Regions from separate parts of the Janthinobacterium sp. DSP2-3-3 genome, predicted to be linked through region 2. Evidence: riboswitches for the same ligand, from Rfam matches in the RefSeq annotation. Region 2 holds a riboswitch; the other holds the start of a gene.

Region 1 (9,262 bases), on a different contig from region 2:
CTGGGTCGAATTCAAGGCCTCGCGCGCGCCCGAATTGCATTTGGAACCGGGCGAGGTCTTGCCTGTGGCACCGGAAGACCAGGAAACCCAGCGCACCTTGCTGTACGTGGAAGACAATCCGGCCAACCTGGCGCTGGTGGAGCAATTGATCGCCCGCCGCAGCGATTTGAAACTGCTGACCGCCATCGATGCGCATCTGGGCATCGACCTGGCGCGCACGTATCAGCCGGACGTGATCTTGATGGATATCAACCTGCCCGGCATCAGCGGCTATGGCGCCTTGCGCATCTTGCACGACGATCCGCTCACCAGCCACATTCCCGTGATGGCCCTGTCGGCCAACGCGGTGCCGCGCGACATCGAGAAAGGCCTGGAAGCGGGCTTCTTCCGCTACCTGACCAAGCCGATCAAGGTCGTCGAATTCATGGAGGCGCTCGACGTAGCCCTGCACCATGCGGCCGCGCACGGCCTGGTCGATGACACTCACGCAGTACGCTAATTCAGCACTTCATTTTAGGAATACCGCCATGCTTCAAGCCACCGAGATCCTGAACGCCAGCATTCTCATCGTTGACGACCAGGAAGCCAACGTCATGCTGCTGGAACAGGTGCTGCGCAATGCCGGCTACACGCGCATCACTTCCACCATGGACCCACAAGCCGTGCACGCGCTGCACCAGCAGCACCGCTACGACCTGATCCTGCTCGACTTGCAGATGCCGGAAATGGATGGCTTCGAAGTCATGGAAGGCTTGCGCGACATCGAGGCGGGCAGTTATCTGCCCGTGCTGGTGATCACGGCCCAGCCCGGCCACAAGCTGCGCGCGCTGCAGGCGGGCGCCAAGGACTTCGTCAGCAAACCCTTCGACTTGGTGGAAGTGAAGACGCGCATCCACAACATGCTGGAAGTGCGTTTGCTGTACCAGAAGCTGGCCGAATACAACAAGTCGCTGGAACAGATGGTGGAAGAGCGCACGGCGGAACTGCGCGAAAGCGAAGCGCGCTTCCAGCGCTTCACGGAACTGTCGTCCGATTGGTACTGGGAACAGGATGCGCAGGGCAATCTGACGCGCTTTTCCGGCCCCGTGGCCGAAATGCTGGGCATCGGCAGCGAAGCAGAGCCGCAGCGCTGGAACGCCACCGAGCGCGCCTTGCTCGACGCCAAGATTGCCGCGCGTGAACCCTTCCTCGACTTCATCTACAGCCGCGCCAACCTCGATGGCAGCACGCAGTATCTGCAGGTCAGCGGCGAACCGATGTTCGATAATGGCAGCCGCTTCATCGGCTACCGCGGCATCGGCCTCGATGTCACGGAACGCTTGCGTATCGCCTGATTTATACTTGTGGATATTCACATCCACAAGGAAAGCATCATGGCTGACAAATCTCCCTCCTACTGGTTTCCCGCCAAGACCTATGGCTGGGGCTGGGGCTTGCCCATCACCTGGCAGGGCTGGCTGGTGTTCCTGGCCGCGCTGGCACTGTTCGCCTGCGGCGCGTTCCTGTTTCCCCCGCAAACCATGCTGGTCGGCTACATCGTGTATGAAGCGGCCATCGTTGCCGTGCTCATTTTCATTTGCCAGCTGAAGGGCGAACCGACCAGCTGGCGCTGGGGCAAGAAGAAATAAGCGTGCTGGCATCTGCTGCATTGCAGCAGATGCACAAAGACGACAGCTGCAAGAAATCATCTGGCCGCGCGGCGTGAACCGCGTATAATTGGCTCGCTGCCGCAAGGCGGCAAACGCTAGGGGTCCTGCCTTTCGCTGTGGAAACACGGTGCAAGCGCGGGTGAGAAATACCCTCCGAACCTGATCTGGATAATGCCAGCGAAGGGAAGCTTTAGGATGAACGCACCCCGCTTTTCCGCGTGCGCGCAGCCGAACCTCCTTAGCTGGCTCCAGGCTATAAATAGTCTAGCTGCAAGTCTAGCCAAGGAGCCAAAATGAACGCCAACCTGAAATTCCTCTCCGCCACCGCCACGGTCGACGAAGCCGCCATCGCGCCGCTGCCCAATTCGCGCAAGATTTACGTGCAAGGCAGCCGCCCCGACATCCGCGTGCCCATGCGCCAGATCAGCCAGTCCGACACGGAAGCGTCGTTTGGCGGCGAAAAGAATCCACCGATCTACGTCTACGACACCTCCGGCCCCTACACGGACCCGGACGTGAACATCGACATCCGCTCGGGTCTCGATACGCCGCGCCTGCCGTGGATCATGGAGCGGGCCGACACGGAAGAGCTGCCCGGCCCCACTTCCGACTATGGCATTGCCCGCCTGGCGGACCCGAAGCTGGCCGAACTGCGTTTCAACCTGCACCGCAAGCCGCGCCGCGCCAAGGCGGGCACCAATGTGACGCAGATGCACTATGCCCGGCGCGGCATCATCACGCCGGAAATGGAATTCGTTGCCATCCGTGAAAACATGCGCCGCGGAGAGTACTTGAAGGAGTTGAAAGCCTCCGGCCCCATGGGCGAACGCCTGGCCGAGCTGATGGGCCGCCAGCACCCTGGCCAGTCGTTCGGCGCCAGCATCCCGGCCGAAATCACGCCGGAATTCGTGCGCGAGGAAATCGCCCGCGGCCGCGCCATCATTCCCGCCAACATCAACCACCCGGAAGTCGAGCCGATGATTATCGGCCGCAATTTCCTGGTGAAAATCAACGCGAACATCGGCAATTCGGCCGTCACCTCGTCGATAGGCGAGGAAGTGGAAAAGATGACCTGGGCCATCCGCTGGGGTGGCGACAATGTGATGGACTTGTCCACCGGCAAGCATATCCACGAAACGCGCGAATGGATCGTGCGCAACAGCCCCGTACCCATCGGCACCGTGCCCATTTACCAGGCGCTGGAAAAGGTCAATGGCAAGGCCGAAGATCTGACTTGGGAAATTTTCCGCGACACCCTGATCGAGCAGGCCGAGCAGGGCGTCGACTATTTCACCATCCACGCGGGCGTGCTGCTGCGCTACGTGCCGATGACGGCCAAGCGCTTGACCGGCATCGTCTCGCGCGGCGGCTCCATCATGGCGAAATGGTGCCTGGCGCACCACCAGGAATCGTTCCTGTACACGCATTTCGAAGACATCTGCGAAATCATGAAGGCATATGACGTCTCGTTCTCGCTGGGCGACGGCTTGCGCCCCGGCTCCATCTACGATGCCAACGATGAAGCGCAGCTGGGCGAACTGAAGACCCTGGGCGAGCTGACGCAAGTGGCTTGGAAGCACGACGTGCAAGTGATGATCGAAGGCCCGGGCCACGTGCCCATGCAGCTGATCAAGGAAAACATGGACTTGCAGCTGGAGCAGTGCGGCGAAGCACCGTTCTACACGCTGGGGCCGTTGACCACCGACATTGCGCCCGGCTACGACCACATCACTTCCGGCATCGGCGCGGCCATGATCGGCTGGTATGGCACGGCCATGCTGTGCTACGTGACGCCGAAGGAACACCTGGGCCTGCCCAACAAGGCGGACGTCAAGGATGGCATCATCACCTACAAAATCGCGGCGCACGCAGCCGACCTGGCGAAAGGCCATCCGGGTGCGCAAATCCGCGACAATGCCCTGTCGAAAGCCCGTTTCGAATTCCGCTGGGACGACCAGTTCAACATCGGCCTGGACCCGGACAAGGCGCGCGAATTCCACGATGAAACCTTGCCCAAGGATTCGGCCAAGGTGGCGCATTTCTGCTCCATGTGCGGCCCGCACTTCTGCTCGATGAAGATCACGCAGGAAGTGCGCGAGTACGCGGCCGGCATGGGCATCGCGGAAGACAAGGCGCTCAAGCAGGGCATGGAAATCAAGGCCATCGAGTTCATCAAGAACGGTGCCGAGCTGTACCGCAAGGTCTGAAGGAGAGCGTGATGCCTGCATTGATATCCATCACGCTCAACGGCGCACCGCACCAGGTGCCGCCGGGGCAAACCCTGGATCAATTGATCGCCGCGCTGTCGTTGGAAAACCAGGCGCTGGCGCTGGCCGTCAACCGTAACGTGGTGCCGCGCAAGGCGTGGCCGGGACAGGTCTTGCAGGTGCAAGACCAAGTTGAAATTGTACGCGCCATCGGCGGCGGCTAGACTAAGGAAAAAGCAATGACAAGTAATAACAACGACGACCTGCTGACCATCGCAGGCAAGCAATATCAATCACGCCTGCTGGTCGGTAGCGGCAAGTACAAGGACTTGCCGCAGACGCGCGAAGCGACGGACGCGGCGGAAGCGCAAATCATCACGGTGGCGATACGCCGCGTGAATATCGGCCAAGACCCGAACGCGCCCAGCCTGCTCGATTTCGTGCCGCCCGACCGGTACACGATATTGCCGAACACGGCCGGCTGCTACAACGCGAAAGATGCCGTCTACACCTTGCAACTGGCGCGCGAGCTGCTGGGTGGGCGCAATCTGGTGAAACTGGAAGTGCTGGGCGATGAAAAGACCCTGTTTCCGCACATGCCGGAAACCCTGATCGCAGCCGAAGCGCTGGTCAAGGATGGCTTTGACGTGATGGTCTACTGCAGCGACGACCCCATCCAGGCAAAGATTCTGGAAGACATCGGCTGCGTGGCCGTCATGCCGCTGGCGTCCCTGATCGGCTCGGGCATGGGCATCTTGAATCCGTGGAACTTGTCGCTGATCATAGACCAGGCCAAAGTGCCCGTGCTCGTCGATGCTGGCGTGGGCACGGCGTCGGATGCGGCCATCGCCATGGAGCTCGGTTGCGACGGTGTGCTGATGAATACGGCCATTGCCGGCGCGCGCGACCCCGTGCGCATGGCGCATGCGATGAAGCTGGCCGTGCGGGCCGGGCGCGAGGCGTTTCTGGCGGGACGCATGCCGAGAAAGTTCGCCGCTTCGCCGTCGTCGCCGATGGCGGGCCACCTGGCGTGATGGGACAACAGCGTCTGCCGTATCGTCCGGTTGTGCTGGTGTTTGCCGGTCTCGACCCGTCAGGCGGCGCCGGTCTGGCCGCCGACATTATGGCCATTGCGGCGCAGGGCGCGCATGCGCTGCCGGTGATCACGGCGCTGACGGTGCAGGACAACGATCGCGTGTTTGCTGTCGAACCGGTGGCGCCGGAATTGCTGCGCCGCCAGGCGCAGGCGTTGATCGACAAGATGGTGATCAGCGCCGTGAAAATCGGCATCCCTGGCAGCGCCGCGAATGCGGCCGTCATTGCGCAACTGATCGCGCAATTGCGGCTGGCACGGCCGGACTTGCCCGTGGTGCTCGATCCCGTGCTGGCCAGCGGCCATGGCGACGTGCTCAGCCGGGACGATGCCGTGCTGGCGCTGGCGCCCTTGTTGCGCGTGTCGACCGTGATCGTGCCGAACGGGCCGGAAGCGCTGGCCCTCGGTGGCGAAGAAAACTTGCGCGCGCAAGGCTGCAAGAACGTGCTGGTGACGGGAGGGCACGGCGACGGTGAGGCGATTATCAACCGCTGGTTCGATGCCAACGGCGGGGAGCGTGAGTGGCGCTGGCAGCGCCTGCCCGGCGCCTTCCACGGCAGCGGCTGCACCCTGGCCTCCGCCATTGCGGCGCGCCTGGCGCTGGGCCAGGCATTGCCCGAAGCGCTAGACCTGGCGCAAGCCTATTGCCATGCGGCCTTGGCCGACGCGTATGCGATTGCGCCCGGTCAGCTGATACCACAACGATTCAATGACTAAGGAAAACAGCATGCGTGGACTGTATCTGGTCACCCCGAACTGGGATGACACCGACCGCTTGCTCGACGTGAGCGAGCAAGCTTTGCAGGAAGGCGTGGCCCTGCTGCAATACCGTCACAAGAGCGCCGAAGCTGAGCTGCGGCGCGAGCAGGCGGGCGCCTTGCTGGCCCTGGCCCGCAAGTATGGCGTGCCCTTCATCATCAATGATTATCTTGAGCTGTGCGAAGAGCTTGACGCCGATGGCGTGCATGTGGGCGGTACGGACGCATCCGTGGCGCAGGTGCGCGCGCGCCTGGGGGCAGGCAAGATCGTCGGCGCCTCGTGCTATGGCGATATGGCCTTGGCACGGACGGCCGAGGCTGGCGGCGCCAGCTACGTGGCCTTCGGCGGCTTTTATCCTTCGCTGGTGAAAAAGTACCCGGTGACGACGTCCGCCGATATCGTGCTGCAAGTTAAACGCGAGATCAACTTGCCGTGCGTGGTGATCGGCGGCATGACGCCGGAGAACGCGGCGCCGCTGGTCGCGCGCGGTGCCGACATGGTGGCGGCCATCAGCAGCGTATTTGGCAAGGTATTGAGCAAGGTCGACCAGGCGGACGATGTGAGTATTGCGGTGCAGCAATTTAATCAATTGTTTGCAGCGTGAGCATGGGAATGGGGGGCTGATTTGGACGAATAATCGGCATATAATAAGAACATCATTCATTACCGAGGTCCCTTTAGCCATGAGTCAGCCAGCCGCCGCGAAACGCCTTATCCTGATCGTTGACGATGACCAGCTCCTGTTGGAATTCCTCGGCGAAGTCCTGCGCCATGCCGGCTACGAGACGGCCCTGGCCAATTCGGCCGAAGTGGCGCTGCAAATGGTCGCCCAGCGCGAGCCGGACTTGGCCTTGCTTGACATCCACATGCCGGGCATGTCCGGCCTGGAATTGGCCAAGCGCCTGCACGGCGAGACGGGCGTGCCGTTCATGTTCCTGTCCGGCAGTGGCGATAGCGAATCGGGCAAGCAGGCGGCCGCTTACGGCGCCGTCGGCTATGTGGTGAAACCCGTCGATGAAGGCCGTTTGATGCCCGCCTTCGAAGCGGGCCTGGCGCGCGCCGATGAAATCCGCCAGTTGCGCCGTACCGAGCTGAACCTGAATGCGGCCCTGGCCGCCGGCCGCGAAACCAGTCTGGCCGTGGGTTTGCTGATGGGTAAGTTCCAGACGGACCGCAACACGGCTTTCGAAGTGCTGCGCGACCATGCCCGTTCCAGCCGCCGCAAGATCAATGAAATCGCCAGCCAGCTGCTGCTGGCCGAGGAAACCCTGAACGGCCTGCATGGCGCATTCCTCAACCGCGCGAAAACCAAGTAAGCGTTGCACCGGCGCCGGCGTGGCATGTCGGCGCCTGCCTTGTTATGATGTGATGATACGGCGCGCTGGCGCGCCTGGTTCAACCATACGCAGGACACACCACAGGACACACCACAGGACACACATGAAAACCAAAGCAGCGATTGCATGGAAGGCGGGCGCCCCTTTGAGCGTCGAAGAAGTCGACCTGGCCGGCCCGCGCGAGGGTGAAGTACTGGTCGAGATCAAGGCCACCGGCATTTGCCACACCGATTACTACACCCTGTCGGGCGCCGATCCGGAAGGCATCTTCCCGGCTATCCTCGGTCATGAAGGCGCCGGCATCGTCGTCGACGTGGGCCCGGGCGTGAAGAGCCTGAAAAAGGATGACCACGTCATCCCCTTGTACACGCCGGAATGCCGCCAGTGCAAGTTCTGCCTGTCGCAGAAAACCAATCTGTGCCAGTCCATCCGCTCCACGCAAGGCCGTGGCCTGATGCCGGACGCGACCTCGCGCTTTTCCATCGACGGTCAACCCATCTTCCACTACATGGGCACGTCCACCTTCTCGAACTACATCGTCGTGCCGGAAATCGCCCTGGCCAAGATCCGCGAAGATGCGCCATTCGACAAGGTCTGCTACATCGGTTGCGGCGTGACGACGGGCGTGGGCGCCGTGCTGTTTACGGCCAAGGTGGAAGCCGGCGCCAACGTGGTGGTGTTCGGCCTGGGCGGCATCGGTCTGAACGTGATCCAGGCCGCGAAGATGGTCGGCGCCGATAAAATCATCGGCGTGGACATCAACCCGGCGCGCCAGGCCATCGCGCGCAAGTTCGGCATGACGCATTTCGTCAACGCCAACGAGGTGGAAAACGTGGTCGACACCATCGTGCAACTGACGGACGGCGGCGCCGATTATTCGTTTGAATGCATCGGCAACACCACCACCATGCGCCAGTCGCTCGAGTGCTGCCACAAGGGCTGGGGCCAGTCCATCATCATCGGCGTGGCGGCGGCCGGCCAGGAAATCTCCACCCGTCCATTCCAACTGGTGACGGGGCGCGTGTGGAAAGGTTCGGCTTTCGGCGGTGCACGCGGCCGCACGGACGTGCCGAAGATCGTCGACTGGTATATGGAAGGCAAGCTCAATATCGATGATTTGATCACGCACCGCCTGAAGCTCGATGATATCAACCAGGGTTTCGACTTGATGAAGAGCGGCGAATCGATCCGCTCCGTCGTGCTGTACTGATTTCAGATACGCCGTACCACGGCGTTTTTGCGGAGGCTGCGGCCTCCGTTTTTTTTCGTCCGTGGTTTGCCATTCATCGCGCAAGCCTGCCATCCAGACCTGCCTTTGTGCAGCCTGTCGCACCACGCTGGAGCCGTGATCCATCCACCGCTAAAGTCAACGCTCCACTACTTTTGCGACGAGGCAGCCATGTCCACTTCCTATCGTTTGATCCTCAGCTTGGCCGGTATCTTGCTTGGCGGCAGCGCGCTGGCCGTGCAGCCGCCGCAGCCGCCCGCGCCACCGGCCGCGCCCAGCGTGCAGGTCAGCCGTTCGCTCGACAAGGGCGAAAGCTATGCGCTGGTCGATGGCGCCAGCGATAGCGAGGGTGTCATCGTCGTCGACAGCGATATTCACTCGCAGCAGGTGGAAAAGCTCAAGCGCTCGATCAAGGGGCCATTCCTATGGTTCCGCGACCAGGGGCGGGCTTACGTGCTGCAGGATGCTGCCTTGCTGGGCAAGGTGCGTACGGCATGGCAGCCCTCGAAACAGATCGGCAAGGAGATGACTACGCTCGGCGATCAAATGGATGCGCATGGCAAGGCCATGGGTGAAATCGGTCGCAAGATGGGCGCCCGCAGCCAGGCGAACGGTAGCGCGCGCGAGTCGGAACAGCTGCGTGCGCTGGGCCGCCAGCAGCAGGAGCTGGGCCGCAAGCTCGGCGATGCCTCGCGCCGCCAGGCGCTGGCAACGAGCGACACGGCGCGCCGCGCGGCCGTGCGCGACGTGGAACGCTTGCAGCAGCAGATGGAAGATGCGCAGGAAGAGATGGAAGAGATCAACGACCGTATCGCCGACGTGCACGAGCGCGAGGCCGAGAAAGTGGAGCAGATGTCGCGCCAGATGGAGCAGCGCAGCAAGCCGATGGAAGCGCTGGGCAAGCAAATGGGCGACCTGGGCCGCCAGCAGGAAAAAGTCGTCAAGATCGCGGACAAGACCACGCGCCAGGTGATCGCCCAGGCGCTTAG
Region 2 (9,262 bases):
GTCGCTCACCACTTGCCTCCCCCAGCAACACATTCAGAGAATTGCCTCAGTTCACTAGCACAATATCACGGGGCGTGGCGGCGTGCCTGACTGAGCATAAATGAGCAAAAAAGCGGGTTGCCAGATGTAAACAGGGCCATGTCTTGCGAGATGGCCCTGTCGGATGGGGTGTGGAATGCCTAGCGGCGCGGGGGATTCGAGTAAATATCCTGACCCACTTCGTTGATCTGGCGGCGCAGGTCGCGGCGCTCGTCGGGCGTCATGCGGCCCGTGCGGCGCGAGGCCTCGGCGCCCTCGTTGGCGCGGCGCTGCTCTTCGGCGCGCGTGTCGAAACTGCGTGCGTCACGCTGTTCGCGCAGTCGCGTATCATTGCTATTGCTATTGCTATTGCTGCGCTGTACCTGTTCATAGCGCTGGGCCTGCACTTGCTGCTGGTCGTCACGGCGTGGTGGCGGCTGGTTTTGCGCTGACGCCAGGCTGGCGGCAAACACGGAGCAAACGATAAATGCGGACAGCACAGTCGTACGTGCGGCCGTACGTGCGGCCATACAAGCGTTAATAGCTGCGCTGGGAGCGGCTTGAATTTTTTTTGTAAAGATATTCATTGAGTTCCTCTTCCGCGATGCCGTATAAACTTAAAGCTGATTTCCACTGTGGCCCCAGTGTATGATGCTTTACACGGTGCAGTAAGAGTAATTGGGTAAAGTTTGTAACACTTTGTAATGGGTCGCCACAGCCCCTTGCCGACGCCGCGCGAGGCGTTACTATAGCAACTAATATAAGATAACACGACACCCCAAATGACCACAACCTCCACTTCCGGCAGCACGACGCCAACGCAATCGATCCACGGCCACCAGGCAAAAATCATGGTGGTCGATGACGATGTGCGCCTGCGCGACCTGCTGCGCCGCTACCTGACTGAACAGGGTTTCAATGTCTTCACGGCAGAGAGCGCGACGGCCATGAACAAACTGTGGCTGCGCGAACGCTACGACTTGCTGGTGCTCGATTTGATGCTGCCCGGCGAAGACGGCCTGTCGATCTGCCGCCGCCTGCGCGGCGCGGGTGACCAGACACCGATCATCATGCTGACGGCCAAGGGCGAAGACGTGGACCGCATCGTGGGCCTGGAAATGGGCGCCGACGACTACCTGCCGAAACCGTTCAATCCGCGCGAATTGGTGGCCCGCATCGGCGCCGTGCTGCGCCGCAAGGGTCCCGATGAAATTCCGGGCGCGCCGTCGGAAACGCCGCAAACCTTCGAATTCGGCGACTTCGTGCTGGACCTGGGCACGCGCACCCTGAAAAAGAATGGCGAAACGGTGCCCCTGACAACAGGTGAGTTTTCCGTGTTGAAAGTGTTTGCCCGCCATGCGCGCCAGCCGCTGTCGCGCGAGAAACTGATGGAACTGGCGCGTGGCCGCGAATACGAAGTATTCGACCGCAGCCTGGACGTGCAAATCTCGCGCCTGCGCAAGCTGATCGAACCCGATCCGTCGAGCCCGCTGTTCATCCAGACCGTGTGGGGCCTGGGCTACGTCTTCATCCCGGACGGACAGCCGCGCTGATCGCAGGCAAGGCATGATGAAGCTTGTTCCCGATATCAGCCTGGCGCGGCTGAAAAGCGGCCTCTTCTGGCGCACCTTTTTGCTGCTCGGCACCTTGACCACGGTCAGCATGATCACCTGGATCGGCATGATTTCCGTCATCCAGCGCGAGCCGCAGGCGCAGCAGATTTCCGCCCAGATCATTTCCGTCGTCACCATCACGCATGCGGCACTGACGCACTCGGCACCCGAGCTGCGGCGCGAGCTGCTGTTCGACCTCGTCAGCAATGAAGGCATCCGCATCTTCTCGCTGGAAGAGGACGACCGCATCGAGCCGCCGCCCGACAATTACCTGATGCCCGAGATCGAGGCGCAGGTGAAAGCCAAGCTGGGCAAGGACACGCGCTTTTCCGCGCGCGTCAACGGCGTGGCCGGTTTCTGGGTCAGCTTCAAGATCGATGACGATGAATACTGGCTGATGCTGGACCGCGAGCGCCTGCGCGGCCTGACGGGCTTTCAGTGGCTGGGCTGGGCCAGCCTGGTATCCCTGCTATCGCTGCTGGGCGCAGCCATCATTTCCAGCCTGATCAATTTACCGCTGTCGCGTTTGACGGCGGCCGCGCGCGACATCGCCAAGGGCAAGCAGCCGGCGCTGCTGCCGGAAAAAGGCCCGATCGAAATCATCGAGGCGAACCGCAGCTTCAACCAGATGGTCGATGATTTGAAGCAGGTGGAATCGGACCGCGCCGTGATTTTGGCCGGCATTTCGCACGACTTGCGCACGCCGCTGGCGCGCATGCTGCTGGAAGTGGAAATGGCGAACCTGTCGGACGAGGCGCGTGTAGGCATCCAGTCCGATATCGGGCAAATGGACGCCATCATCGGCCAGTTCCTCGACTATGCCAAGCCGACGGAAGCGTCGAGCTTTACCGATGTCGACCTGAGCGGCTTGCTCAGCGACATGACGCGCGAGGCGATGCGCCTGCCGGACCTGAAGATCAATGCCAGCATCGCCGAAGGCGCGCATGCGATGGGCAATCCCACCGACTTGCGCCGCGTGCTGAACAACCTGATCGAGAATGCGCGCCGCTATGGCAAGACGCCGGGCAGCGACGTAACGGAAATCGATATCGCCTGCCAGGTGCGCACCAGCCACGGCATGAAAAAGGTGATTATCGAGGTGCAAGACCATGGCACCGGCGTGCCGGCGGAAAAGATCGAGCAACTGCTGAAACCGTTCACCCGCCTCGACACGGCGCGCGGGCAAGCAAATGGCGCCGGGCTGGGCCTGGCCATCGTCGACCGCGTGCTGCTGCGCCATGGCGCTGACTTACAAGTGCGTAACCGCGAAGGCGGCGGCCTGGCGTTTCAGATCAGCTTGCCAGCGGTGTAAGCGAAGGGGCACGGCACGGCCATGCCGTGCCCTGCTTTCAGGCGGACGCCCGCTCCGGCGCCAGCAATTTATTCATCAACAATTCCGTCGCCCCGTAGCCGTACAGCGAATCGCTTTCCATGCCCGGCGTATCGAAGGGAATCGATTCCTCACGGTTCAGCTTGGCAGGGTCGGCATCCGCATAGCTGGCGCGCCAGGCGCGTTGCAAGGATTCATTGCGGCGGATAAAGGCCGGCATGGGCCAGGCATCGCGCTCCCAGTGGCCGCTGTCGCCCAGCAGGGGCCAGCGCTCGTTGAGCAAGGCCATGTCGCCCGTACGCAGTCGGCGCACGGCCTGTTCCGGCCGCAAGCCTTCCAGTTCTTCCAGGCTCGGCAAAGTATCGCGCTTCGGGCCGAACATATATGCCAGCATGATGCGCCCGGCAGGCGCCCTGCGCGCCACCACGCCGACGGCATAGCCGCCGCCCGGCAGGGGCACGGCAAACCAGCTGCCTTCTCGGTATGGTAATGATCTCATCGTTGCAAACTCCCCCAAAATCGTGTTCGGGGCACAGTCTACGCGATGCAAGGCGAAAGTGGCGCATGGTACGCCACAGCAACAAACCAATAGTTACACTATTTTCTCGTCATAGTGATACTGGGCAACAATCGGCCCCGCCTTGAACAGCGCTTCTTTCATGGCCGTGTCCAGGCGCGCGTCGCGGCGGCGCATCCATTCGAGCAGCATGGCCGCTTCCTTGCGGCTGGTGTCGCCTGCATGCGCGAGCACGCGGCGCAGTTCCGGGTCCGTGCATGCTTCGAAACGCTGGCTGTTCAAGTCCAGCGCCTGCAGTGCAGCGATGGTTGCGCCGATGGCGCGGTGCATGTCGAGTGCCGTGGCCGGCAAGCCTGATTCTTCCAGTGGGACGGTGGTCATGCGCATTCCTTTTCGCGTGGTGGTGACATCGGCTGCATTCTCCACCGTGCGGGCAAAAAGCTCAAGCGTCCACGACACGTTTCCACCCATTCGGCCATAATCATGGCTCAGCAACAGCCTAAACCTCAGCGGCAGGAGCCCCATGTTCAATTTCGACTTTTACAATCCGACGCAAATCCTCTTCGGCCAGGGCCAGATCGCCGCCATCGCCGGCCTGATCCCGCCGCAGGCGCGGGTCCTGATGACCTATGGCGGCGGCAGCATCAAGCAGAACGGCGTCTACGATGAAGTCAGGGCGGCGCTGGCCGGCCATACGGTGCTCGAATTTGCCGGCATCGAACCCAATCCCAGCTATGAAACCCTGATGCAGGCCGTGGCCCTCGTGAAAAGCGAGCGCATCGATTTCCTGCTGGCCGTCGGCGGCGGCTCCGTGGTCGATGGCACGAAGTTCATCGCCGCCGCCGCCCTGCACGAGGGCGAGGCGTGGGACATCCTGGCCAAAGGCGGCAAGATCGTCGAGGCCGCCCTGCCCTTCGGCACGGTCTTGACGTTACCGGCCACGGGTTCCGAAATGAATGGCTCGGCCGTGATCACGCGCAAGGCCACGCAGGAAAAGCGCTCGTTCATGAGCCGCAAGGTATATCCGAAGTTCTCCGTGCTGGACCCGTCGAAAACATTTACCTTGCCGCTGCGCCAGGTGGGCAATGGCGTCGTCGATGCGTTTGCGCATGTCATGGAGCAGTATCTGACCTACCCGGTGAATGCCTCGGTGCAAGACCGCTTCGCCGAAGGCATTCTGCTGACGCTGATTGAGGAAGGCCCGAAAGCCCTGTCGCACCCGGACGACTACGACGTGCGCGCCAACGTGATGTGGAGCGCCACCCTGGCCTTGAACGGCCTGATCGGCGTGGGCGTGCCGCAGGACTGGTCCACGCACGCCATCGGCCACGAATTGACGGCCCTGTATGAACTGGATCACGCGCAAACCCTGGCCATCATCCTGCCCAGCATGCTGCGCGTGCGCAAGCAGGCCAAGCGCGCCAAGCTGCTGCAATATGCGGCCCGCGTCTGGGGCCTCGATGGCGGCGACGAAGATGGCCGCATCGAGGCGGCCATCGCGCGCACGGAATTTTTCTTCCGCCACATGGGCGTCAAGACGCGTTTGGCCGACTACGGCTTGAACCATGCCAGCGTGGATGCCGTCGTGTCCGCCCTGGAAGCGCACGGCATGACGGCGCTGGGCGAACAGCGCGACATCACGCCCGCCGTCAGCCGCAAGGTGCTGGAACTGAGCCTGTAGCTTAGTTTATAGAATCTGCCACACTGTTGTAAAACGGTCAGCCAGCGGGACAGCTGGCCGTGCTTCATGCTAAGCTGTCATTTCGCTAGGGGTCCTGGAGCAGTCATCCGGGTGAGAGATACCCTTCGTACCTGATCTGGATAATGCCAGCGAAGGAAAGCGCAAAGTACCTCCCTCCTTTGATAGCTCCTGCGTTGGCGCCAGCCGAACAAGCAGCCTGCCGTGCTCTTTTCCCGGAGACGGCTTGAACCACGAGCAATCTATGTCCACACCGAATTTATCTATTTCTGTTCTGACCCTGGCCATCCTGCACGCGTTTGCCACGCCTGCCCTGGCCGCGAATGACACCGCCGAAGTGTCGGCCGATACGCCAAGCATGACCGAAGTTGTCGTCACGGCCAGCAAGGCGCCAGCCGCCAAGCGCGCCTCCGTGGGCGGTTTTTCCGACGCCCCGCTGCTGCAGACGCCGGCGTCCGTCACCGTCATTTCGCAAAAAGACATGCAGGACTTGCAAATCCGCAATCTCAGCGATGCCGTCAAGCTCGACACCAGCATCAACGACGCCTACAACGCCGTCGGCTATGCGGAGCAATTTTCCATCCGCGGCTTCAAGCTCGACAACAATTCCAGCTACCGCAAGGATGGCGTGGCCATTCCCGGCGACACGCAAATTCCGCTGGAAAACAAGGAGCGCATCGAAGTGCTGAAGGGCTTGGCCGGCTTGCAGGCGGGCGTGGCCGCACCGGGCGGCGTGATCGATTTCATCGTCAAGCGCCCCACCGCCGCGCCGCTGCGCACGGTCACCGTGGAAACGCGCGAACGGGGCACCCTGTACGGCGCCGTCGACCTGGGCGGCCGCCTGGAAGACACGCGCTTCGGCTACAGGGTCAACGTGGCTGCCGAGCGCCTGCGTTCCTACATCAAGGGTGCGGATGGCAACCGTCGTTTCATTTCCGGCGCCTTCGACTGGCAAATATCGCCGCAAGCGCTGCTGCAAATCGATGCCGACTACCAGGACAAGGCACAGGCGACGGCGCCCGGCTTCCAGCTACTGAATAACACCACCTTGCCGACCGGCATCAGCGCCGACGCCATGCTCAACTTGCAGCCGTGGACGCGCCCCGTGGAAACCGTCACCAGCAATATCGGCCTGCGCTTCCAGTACGCCTTCAATGACGACTGGCACGCCACCGTGTCGGCCAACCAGCACTCGTTCAAGCGCGACGACTACACGGCCTTCCCGTATGGCTGCAGCGCGCAAGAGCTGTACCCGGGATTTTGCGGCAATGGCGACTACGACGTGTATGACTACCGCAGCCTGGGCGAGACGAAAAAGCCGCTGAGCGCACAAGCCATGATCCAGGGCAAGTTTGCCACCGGTGCCCTGCGCCACGAATTCACGGCCGGCGTCTCGACCTTCCGCCGCAAGGACCGCGCCGGCCTGTACGTGTACGACTGGGCTGGCGTGAGCAACATCTACCGCCCGCAAATAGTCGAGATGTCGACGGGCGTACAAGGCCCCGTGCGCCTGGTGCGCAAGGATACGGAAAACTCCGTCTTCGTGCAGGATATCGTCAGCCTGGCCCAAAACTGGAAGCTGCATGGCGGCTTGCGCCATATCAATGTCGACGGCTACCAGTATGTGTTGAAGGCCGACAAGGAAATCCGCGCCAAGCACGACTTCCTGCTGCCCAACGTATCGCTGGTCTACACCCCGCTCGACAATGTGTCCATGTATGCGGCCTATTCGCAGGGCATGGAACATGGCGGCACGGCCGACCGCAAGGCGATGAATGCCAACGAAGAGCTGACACCGAGCCGCTCGAAGCAGATCGAATTCGGCGTGAAGATGGATGTGACGCAGGACTTCATGCTGGCGGCCAGCCTGTTCCAGATCCGCAAGGGCCTGGAATTCCAGAACGCTGCCGGCTACTTCGTGCGTGAAGGCCAGGCGCAGCACCGTGGCCTGGAATTGTCCGCGCAAGGCAAGGCGACCCGCGACCTGAACCTGGGCGTCTCGCTCACGGCCCTGAACAGCCAGCAATCAAACACGGGCAATGCAAACCTCGATGGCAAGCGCGTGCCGAACGTGCCCGCCTTCAAGGCGGCCGTGCATGCGGACTATGCCGTACAACAGGTGGCGGGCTTGAGCGTCAACGGTAGCTGGGAATATGCGGGCAAGAAAGCGTTTGAGTACAACAACACCACTTTCGTGCCGTCGTACAACGTGTTCAACCTGGGCGCCGCCTACGCCACGCGCATCGCCGGCACGCGCGCCGTGCTGCGCGCCGCCGTCAACAACGTGGCCGACAAGTTCTACTGGCGCGACGTGACGCCGGAATCGGACGGCTATCTGTACCCTGGCGCCAGCCGCACGTTCAAGGTGTCGGCGCAGTTCGACTTTTAATTGAAGGAAATGACAGGCGCCGCAGCGAGCGCCTGCTGCAGCAAAGGCGCCGCCTGTTCCAGGCGCGCTTCCAGGCTGTCGTGCAACACCTGGTAGACGATGCCGCGCGCGTCCAGCTCGTCGAGCAAGTAGCGGTAGATCAGCTGGCGCACGGCTTCCGACTCGCGCTGCAAGCCATCGGCCACCCACGGGCTGTCGGGTGCCGTCACCAACGTCACGTCGTACTGCGTGGCATCGGCCAGCGCCGCCAGTTGCGCATCGGCACCGTGAAAGTAATGGCGGCTGTAGACCACCGTCATCAAGGGCGTCGTGTCACAGAATAGGAAGTGACGCGCTTGCGCGGCAGCGGCCGTTTCACGTTCGACTTGTGTCAGCGCAATGCCATACTGGTCGGCTGCGACGGGCACCCTGCCCTGCGTCTCGACGAACTCGCGCAAGTATTCCGGCACCCAGACGGTGCCGTAGCGCTCGGCCAAGGCGGCCGCCAGGGTCGACTTGCCCGACGATTCCGCGCCCAGTATCGCCACGCGCACGCAAGGCGCCATCACTTGAGCACCATGGCATCGGGCGCGGCCGGTGCCGACTTTCTCCAAGCCAGCAAGCCGATGCTGGCCATGACGACAAACACCGCGTATAGGATGGCCGTCAGGGTCAGGTCCTTGTGCAGGTACAGCCACACATATAGGATATCGACGATGATCCAGACGATCCAGTTTTCCAGCTTCTTGCGCGACAACAAAAACTGGCCGACCAGGCTGCCTGCCGTGAGGAAACCATCCGCATGCGGCACGTCCGTGTCCGTCGTCGTCAGCAGCCAGGCAATGAGCAGGAAACCGACCAGCCAGCCCGCGGCGCAGGCCAGCCAGCCACGGCCATCGAGGCGGGTGACGGGCAGGGTCTTGCCGCCGCTGGCCGGATGCAGCCACTGGTACCAGCCCCAGAACGAGACGCTGATGAACAGCAGTTGCAAGGCCATGTCGCCATACAGGCGCGATTCGAAAAAGACGAAACCGTAGGCGGCCGAGGAAATGATGGCGAACAGCCACGCCCAGTGATTCTGGCGGATGTTCAGCGCAACAGTTGTCAGTGCCAGGACAAAGGAAATCAGTTCAAGCGGCGTGGTGGCAAAACCCAGCAGGAGAAGCGTATCGTTCATGGGAATCGTGATGAGGCTGGTGGTGCAGTATGCAATACCGGCCATGAATAAGCAAGATTGCCCGCAGCGTCACGCCCTTCCCTGTTCCGCCCCCTCAGGCAAAGCCGCGCTTGACGGCGCGCGCCAGCGAACGCTGCACGATCAGCTTGTGGAAGGGCCGGATCAGCAGGATGTAAGCGCGTCCCACCCGATTGTGGCAATGCACGACGCTGGACACGGTGACACTGCCATGCCGCCCCGCGTCGCGGTAGCGCAGCACGGACAGGCGGAAATCCAGGTGGCTGTCGTCCTCGCCCACGATGATTTCATCGTCGCTGACGGCGTAGATGCGAAAGATGCCGATGCGCTTGCCCGGCTTGCCTTCCATTTGTTTGGCCGTCTTGATGCCAAAGCGCGCCACGATGGCGTCGCGCAGCACCATCAGCCATTGCGCCCAGCGCGGCTGGCTACCCAGCAGCTGGCGCGCCAGGCTTTCCATGTCCAGCTCACGCGCGCGCGCGTTCGGCAGGTCGGCGGCATACGCATCGGCCAGGTTGCTGC

The links. Region 2 has a riboswitch for thiamine pyrophosphate ahead of ACP7DE_RS02300 (TonB-dependent siderophore receptor). Riboswitches for the same ligand answer to the same signal wherever they lie in the genome.
Region 1: another riboswitch for thiamine pyrophosphate. It lies ahead of thiC (phosphomethylpyrimidine synthase ThiC); the one in region 2 lies ahead of ACP7DE_RS02300 (TonB-dependent siderophore receptor).

Annotation. Positions count from the first base shown of each region.
Region 1 covers NZ_JAFCWA010000016.1:112,201-121,462, forward strand. The annotation lists gene ACP7DE_RS25225 (PAS domain S-box protein) at 1-499, shown strand, start outside; gene ACP7DE_RS25230 (response regulator) at 528-1,334, shown strand; gene ACP7DE_RS25235 (hypothetical protein) at 1,374-1,628, shown strand; TPP riboswitch at 1,737-1,852, shown strand; gene thiC (phosphomethylpyrimidine synthase ThiC) at 1,943-3,856, shown strand; gene thiS (sulfur carrier protein ThiS) at 3,877-4,080, shown strand; gene ACP7DE_RS25250 (thiazole synthase) at 4,096-4,890, shown strand; gene thiD (bifunctional hydroxymethylpyrimidine kinase/phosphomethylpyrimidine kinase) at 4,890-5,666, shown strand; gene thiE (thiamine phosphate synthase) at 5,677-6,312, shown strand; gene ACP7DE_RS25265 (ANTAR domain-containing response regulator) at 6,392-7,024, shown strand; gene ACP7DE_RS25270 (S-(hydroxymethyl)glutathione dehydrogenase/class III alcohol dehydrogenase) at 7,149-8,255, shown strand; gene ACP7DE_RS25275 (hypothetical protein) at 8,445-9,262, shown strand, end outside.
Region 2 covers NZ_JAFCWA010000001.1:454,232-463,493, forward strand. The annotation lists gene ACP7DE_RS02265 (flagellar assembly protein A) at 1-9, opposite strand, end outside; gene ACP7DE_RS02270 (hypothetical protein) at 180-548, opposite strand; gene ompR (two-component system response regulator OmpR) at 870-1,571, shown strand; gene ACP7DE_RS02280 (ATP-binding protein) at 1,585-2,943, shown strand; gene ACP7DE_RS02285 (Imm26 family immunity protein) at 2,981-3,460, opposite strand; gene ACP7DE_RS02290 (hypothetical protein) at 3,554-3,859, opposite strand; gene ACP7DE_RS02295 (iron-containing alcohol dehydrogenase) at 4,002-5,159, shown strand; TPP riboswitch at 5,237-5,334, shown strand; gene ACP7DE_RS02300 (TonB-dependent siderophore receptor) at 5,422-7,566, shown strand; gene ACP7DE_RS02305 (AAA family ATPase) at 7,563-8,111, opposite strand; gene pnuC (nicotinamide riboside transporter PnuC) at 8,111-8,722, opposite strand; gene ACP7DE_RS02315 (DUF2867 domain-containing protein) at 8,817-9,262, opposite strand, start outside.